DNA from 2 places in the Micromonospora sp. NPDC005203 genome. Region 2 is predicted to be linked to the other one. Evidence: riboswitches for the same ligand, from Rfam matches in the RefSeq annotation. Region 2 holds a riboswitch; the other holds the start of a gene.
What was found. Region 2 has a riboswitch for S-adenosylmethionine ahead of ACFYPM_RS13535 (ABC transporter substrate-binding protein). Riboswitches for the same ligand answer to the same signal wherever they lie in the genome.
Positions count from the first base shown of each region.

Region 1: linked by a shared signal. The riboswitch ahead of thrC (threonine synthase) and the one ahead of ACFYPM_RS13535 (ABC transporter substrate-binding protein) in region 2 are both predicted to bind S-adenosylmethionine.

Region 1 is NZ_JBIAKV010000002.1:277,742-280,942, forward strand. Features, by position in the region: gene ACFYPM_RS06495 (ArsR/SmtB family transcription factor) at 1-197, opposite strand, end outside; gene ACFYPM_RS06500 (DMT family transporter) at 289-1,257, shown strand; SAM riboswitch class I at 1,432-1,567, shown strand; gene thrC (threonine synthase) at 1,578-2,864, shown strand.
Region 2 is NZ_JBIAKV010000004.1:400,449-403,649, reverse strand. Features, by position in the region: gene ACFYPM_RS13540 (amino acid ABC transporter permease) at 1-647, opposite strand, end outside; gene ACFYPM_RS13535 (ABC transporter substrate-binding protein) at 687-1,601, opposite strand; SAM riboswitch class IV at 1,897-2,008, opposite strand; gene ACFYPM_RS13530 (amino acid transporter) at 2,095-3,201, opposite strand, start outside.

The DNA of each region.
Region 1 (3,201 bases), on a different contig from region 2:
CGGGTCAGGCCGGCCTCGCGCAGGACCTTGAGGTGGTGGCTGCGGGTCGCCTTGGAGACGCCGAAGTCGAAGCTCCCGCAGGCCGCCTCGCCATTCTCGACAAGCGCCCGCACGATCTGTAGCCGCACGTCGTCGGCGAGTGCGGCCAGCACGCTGGTGACCGGTACGTCGGTCAGGTCGGGTTCGTGCGGCTCCATGTGACCAGTGTAACCCTTGTTCGACAACCTTCGAACAACGTCCTATGGTCGACGTCGTTGGTTCGACGATACTCGAACATTGGAGCTGACGATGCGACCCCGTGCCGCCGCCTACCCGCTGCTCGCCGTGCTCGGTTGGGGCGTGATGTTCCCGGTCCTGGCCAGTGCGCTGACCCGGGTCGACCCGCTCAACCTCACCACCGCCCGCTACCTGCTCGCCAGCGCCATCCTGGTCGCGATCCTGCTGCTCCGCGAAGGTTCCGGCGCACTGCGGCACGGCGGTCGGACCGGCGAGATCGTGCTGCTCGGCGTGGTCGGCTTCGCCGGCTTCAACGTGCTCACCAACCTGGCGCTCGAACACGCCGCCCCGCAGCAGATCGCCCTGTTCGTGGCTACCACCCCGTTGATCACCCAGTTGGTCCGCTGGGCGCGCGACGGCGTACGGCCGAAGCCGCTCCTGCTGGCCCTCTCCCTGGTGGCGCTCCTCGGAGTCGGCCTGGTGATCACCCGCGGGAGCCTGGCCGGGCTCGGCCAGTTCGGTCTCGGTGGGCTGATGATGATCGGCGCGGTCCTCGGCTGGGGCATCTACACACACGGTGCCAGCCGGTTCGGCGACTGGTCCCCACTGCGCTTCACCACCCTGACGGCGCTCGCCGGCACGGCGGCCATGCTGGTCACGAGCATCGGCGCGGACGCCGTCGGCTGGCAGCACGCGCCGGCCGCCGCCGACCTCGCGGCGGTCACCCCACAGTTGGCGTACGCCGTGGTCGTCGGCGCGGTGATCGCGGTGCTGGCCTGGAACACCGGTGTGCAGCGGCTCGGTGCCGCCAACGCGGCGCTGTTCATGAACCTGGTTCCGGTCACCACCTTCGCGGTGCAGATCGCCCGCGGCTACCGCCCGGAGCCCATCGAGCTGGTCGGGGCTGCCATCACGATCGGTGCGCTGGTCGCCGCCAACCTCGCCACCCGGCCTCGGATTCGGCCCTCGTCGCCGCCGCGGTCGACCGCGACCACGGACCAGATCGCCGTGGTCGACCCGGTCGCGGTGAGCGCCCGCTGACCCACCCGCCGGTGCCCTCAGGCCCAGCGAGCCCTGCTGGCCGCCCTCGGTGCCGTGGCGATCTACCTCGGGGGGCGCCGCCGCCGGTAACTCGCTGAGTTGTTCGGCTCACAGCGTGGGATCCGCGGTAGAGGCGACGGAGATAGTTGCCTAGACTCGACGGCACAACTGCATACCTCATCCAGAGGGGCTGAGGGATACGGCCCGACGACGCCCCGGCAACCACCCCGCGCGCTCACCGCTGAGCGACCCGTGGGGCAGGTGCCAATTCCGTCCCCGCCGCACCGTGCGATGTGGGGAAAGATGAGAGGACCCTCGACATGACGTCGACGCTCGCCGCCTCCGGCATCGACACCTCCGCCAGCCCCGCCCGCGCCCTGGTCTGTCGCGCCTGTTCGGCCCGTTACCCGCTCGTCGCCCAGCACGCCTGCTACGAGTGTTTCGGCCCCCTCGAAGTCGACTACGACACCACCGCACTGGCCACCGTCACCCGCGAGCAGATCGAGGCCGGCCCGGAGAACATCTGGCGCTACGCGGCACTGCTCCCCGCCGGTCAGGACCCGGCCAGCCGGGTCACCCTCGACCCGGGGCTGACCCCGCTGGTGGCGGCCCCGCACCTCGCCGCCGAACTGGGCATCACCGCGCCGCTGTGGGTCAAGGACGACAGCGCCAACCCGACCCACTCGTTCAAGGACCGGGTCGTCTCGGTGGCGCTCACCGCCGCGAAGGCGCTCGGCTTCACCCGGTTCGCCTGCGCGTCCACCGGCAACCTGGCCAACTCGGTGGCCGCGCACGCCGCCCGCGCCGGGGCGCCCTCGGTGGTCTTCATCCCCAGTGACCTGGAGCAGGGCAAGGTCATCACCACCGCCGTCTACGGCGGCGAGCTGGTCGCCATCGACGGCTCGTACGACGACGTCAACCGACTCTGCGGCGAGTTGGTGGAGACTGACGAGTTCGAGGACACCGCGTTCGTCAACGTGAACGTCCGGCCGTACTACGCGGAGGGCTCCAAGACCCTCGGCTACGAGGTGGCCGAGCAGCTCGGCTGGCGCATCCCGGCGCAGGTGGTCATCCCGATGGCCAGCGGCGAGCTGCTCACCAAGATCGACAAGGCGTTCTCCGAGCTGGTGGAGATCGGCCTGGTCGAGGCGCCGGCCGGCGGCTGGAAGGTCTTCGGCGCCCAGTCCGCCGGTTGCAACCCGATCGCCACCGCGCTGCACGCGGACACCGACACGATCATCCCGGTCAAGCCCACCGGCATCGCCAAGTCGCTCAACATCGGCGACCCGGCCGCCGGCGTCTACGCGCTGGAGGCGGTCCGCCGCACCGGCGGCTGGATGGAGTACGCCGACGACGACGAGATCCGCGCCGGCATCCGCGATCTGGCCCGCACCACGGGCGTCTTCGCCGAGACCGCGGGCGGGGTGACCGTGGCGGTGCTCCGCAAGCTCGTCGAATCCGGTCGGCTCGACCCGGCCGCGGAGACCGTCGTGTTCAACACCGGTGAAGGTCTGAAGACCGTCGACGCGGTGGCCGGCGAGGTCGGACCGACCCACCACATCAAGCCCTCGCTGCGCGCCGCCCGCGACGCCGGCCTCCTCGGCTGACCGTCTGGCCCTGGCCCTGCCTTGCCCTGCCCTGACCGTCCTGCCCTGCCCTGCCCTGCCTCCGCGTCACGGTCGCTTTGCCCGCTTTGTGGGTATCGTCGGCCTTGGCTGGCCTTGGTCCACTCGGGTTTCTGGAAGTCGGGGTGTCCCCGCTGTCGGACACCCCGACTTCAATGAAACCGAGTGCATCAAGCGGTGGGTCGCGCTGCGGTGGGTCGCGGGTGCGATGGGTCGCGCTGTGTCTCGCCGGGCCGGTGGATCAAGCGTTGTCCGAGGCGGGCCGAGTGGATCAGTCTGTGACTGAGATTTCGCTGTGAGTGTGGAAAACCCGCCGCTG
Region 2 (3,201 bases):
GTCAACACCAGGTAGCAGAGCCCGGCCAGCAGCAGCGCCGACTCGTTGCCGGTGGTGGCGGCGTAGTCCTGTCCGATCCGGAACAGCTCCCGTTGACTGGCCACCAGGCCGAGGAAGTAGACCAGGCTGGAGTCCTTGATCAGGGCGATGAGCTGATTCACCCAGGCCGGCAGCACCCGCCGGATGCCCTGCGGGATGATCACCAGCCGCATCGCGTCGGTCCAGGAGAAGCCGAGGGCGCGGGCGCCCTCCAGTTGGGCGGCCTCCACCGACTGGATGCCGGACCGGAAGATCTCCCCGATGTACGCGGCCGCGATCAGCGACAGCGCCAGGATGCCCAACGGGTAGGGGTCCGGTCCCCAGACCTGCATGCCCAGCGGCGCCAGCCCGACGCCGATCAGCAGGATCGTCGCCGCGGCCGGAAGTCCTCGGAACACGTCGGTGTAGACCCGCGCCGGCCAGCGCAGCCAACGGCTGCGCGAGATGCCGGCGACGGCCAACAGCAGGCCCAGCACCGAGCCGAGCAGGGCGGCGGAGACCGCCAGGATCAGCGTGTTGGGCAACCCGACGGTCAGCATCTCGGGCAGCGCCTCGCGCATCGCGTCGATGTCGAAGAAGGTCTCCCACAGCGTGCTCAACGGATCCATCGGTCGCCTCTCCTACCGCCCTGCTCGCTCGTCACCGGGTCAGGACGCGGCCGACGCGGACGCCGACGGCACGGCCGACGCGGACGCCGACGGCTTCGACGACGTGCCCGACGCGGTCGGTGCCGACACAGTGCCGCTGCCCGGCGTGAAGTCGGCCGGGATCGGCCGACCGGGGTAGTACTGCGCCTGCAACCGGCTCCAGGTGCCGTCCGCGACGACCTCGTCGAGGCCCTTGTTCAGCGCCTCGCGCAGTTTGTCGCTGCCCTTGGCCACGGCGTAGGCGGTCGGCGCCGGGCTGAGCTGCTTGGCCGCCACGGTGATCTTGCCGGTGCTGTCGGCGGCCGACTTCTCGCCGATTTCGGCCGGAGCGATCCACGCGTCGGCGGTGCCGGCCTTGAGCTGGTTGATCGCGCCGTTGTAGTCCGGCACCCGGACCGGGTCGAGCTGCTCACCGGTGGCGTAGTCGTCCTGCACGGTGCCCTGCACCACCACGACCCGCTTGCCGGCGAGCTGGTCGAAGCCGGTGATCGGCGAGCCGGCCGGCACGTCCAGGCCGAAGTAGCCGAAGTCGTAGCCGTTGCCGAAGTCGACGGTCTTCTTGCGCGCCTCGGTGATGGTGATCGAGGAACTGCCCACGTCGAACTTGTGGTTGTTGACCTGGGACAGCAGCGCGGAGAAGTCGGTGCCGACGAACTCGACAGTGAGGCCGAGCTTGCCGGCCACGGCGGTCAGCAGGTCGTTGTCGAAGCCGGTGAACCTGCCGTCCTTGAGGTACACGTTCGGCGGGGCGTCGGTCAGCGTGCCGGCCCGCAGCACGCCCGGCTGCGCCAGGCCGTACGGGTTGGCGGTGGCGTCGGACGAGGTGTCGTCGCCGCAGGCGGTGAGAGCGGTGGCAACCAGGATCGTGGCCGCGCCCAGGGCTGCGGCACGGGTCAGGGCAGGAAGGATTCGCACGGGTGTCTCCGAAAGGGGTCGTGTCTCGGCGGGCACGGACGTGTGCCGCCGACGGTGCGCCCGATGGGCGTACCGCTGGAAAGGCTTGGAAAAGACTGGAAGGCTCGGAAAAGAAAGGTGCGCTAGTGCCGGGGGCCGCGTTGACACGCGGCGCTGCACATTCGCATCATGTCCACGTGCCGCCGCCGGGTCAGTGCCGGCGTGGGCTGACCGGCGCGGAGTTGCGCGACATCGGTCGGTGGGGCGGTGCTGAGGGTGCGCATGGTTCTCCCGGGTCTGTGCTGACCTGGGTGCCAGGCCACGCTTGCACCGACGTCGTGCCGGTGCCTGGTCTTCACCCGGGGCACCCCACCGCGGAGGAGGGTTGCCGGCCAGCGAGCCGGGGCTTCGCGCTGGCACTCATGACCTGCAGCGAGGCTAGCAGCACGCACGGGTGGATCGTCCAGTCGTTATGACCACGCTCACCGTGCCCGGAGGATGCTCGGCCCGCAGGTCAGCCGGCGTGCACGTGCGGCCGGCGACACGGGTCGGGTTCCTGGCGGCGCAGGATCTCCCGGGTGACCGAGGCGATTGCGCCCTGTCCGAACACCAGGTAGCGCAGGAAGTTGCGGGCCGGGCCGCCCTCGCTCCACTCGAAGTAGATGTGCGGTCGCCGCCCGGTGCGGTCGCGGATCTCCAGCAGCAGGACGGCGAGCGCGTTGGGTACCGAGGAGCTGGTCAGGCTGAGCACCGCGAAGCTGTCGTCGGCCAGGCCGCCGCGTACCAGCAGCTCGGTCTGGAAGTCCGACGGGTCGGTGACGTGCACCTCGACGAAGATCACGTCGCTGTCGTCGGGGAAGTCGTTGTCCGCCATCGTCTGTTCCAACTTCGCGCGGTACTCGGCCTCGTCGTGCCGGTCGGGCTCGTGGGCGACGAGCCGGATCCGTCGTCCGGCCCGCTCGTCGATCATCCGGGTGGCGACCGGATCCAGCTCGATCCGGTCCACCCGCAGCTCGTAGGCCCGCGACACCCGGGACAGCACCGAGACCACGATGATCCCGCCGATGAAACAGGCCGCGATCTTGACGCCGTCGGGGCGTTCCACCACGTTCGCCAGGGTGGTGTAGACGAAGACCACCGCGATGACGCCGAACGCGAGGGTGCGACCGCGCTGACCCCGCCGGGCCGCCGCGAGCGTCACCGCGGTCGCCGCTGACGTGATCAACACCAGCACACCTGTGGCGTACGCGCCGCCCTGCGCGTCCACGCTGGCGTCGAAGACGACCGTGATCAGGAAGGCCACCGTGGTGAAGACCAGCACCAGCGGCCGGACGGCCCGCGCCCAGGCCGGTGCCATGCCGTAGCGGGGCAGGTAACGGGGGACGAGGTTGAGCAGTCCGGCCATCGCCGACGCCCCCGCGAACCAGAGGATCCCGATGGTGGACAGGTCGTAGACGGTGCCGAACACCTCCCCGAGGTGCTGGTGCGCCAGGTAGGCCAGCGCCCGGCCGTTCGCCGGCCCGCCCGGCCGGAAGTCCTCCGCCGGGATCAGGATGGTGGTCGTCACGCTGCTGGTGATCAGGAAGACGCTCATGATCACCGCGGCGGTGGTGAGCAGCCG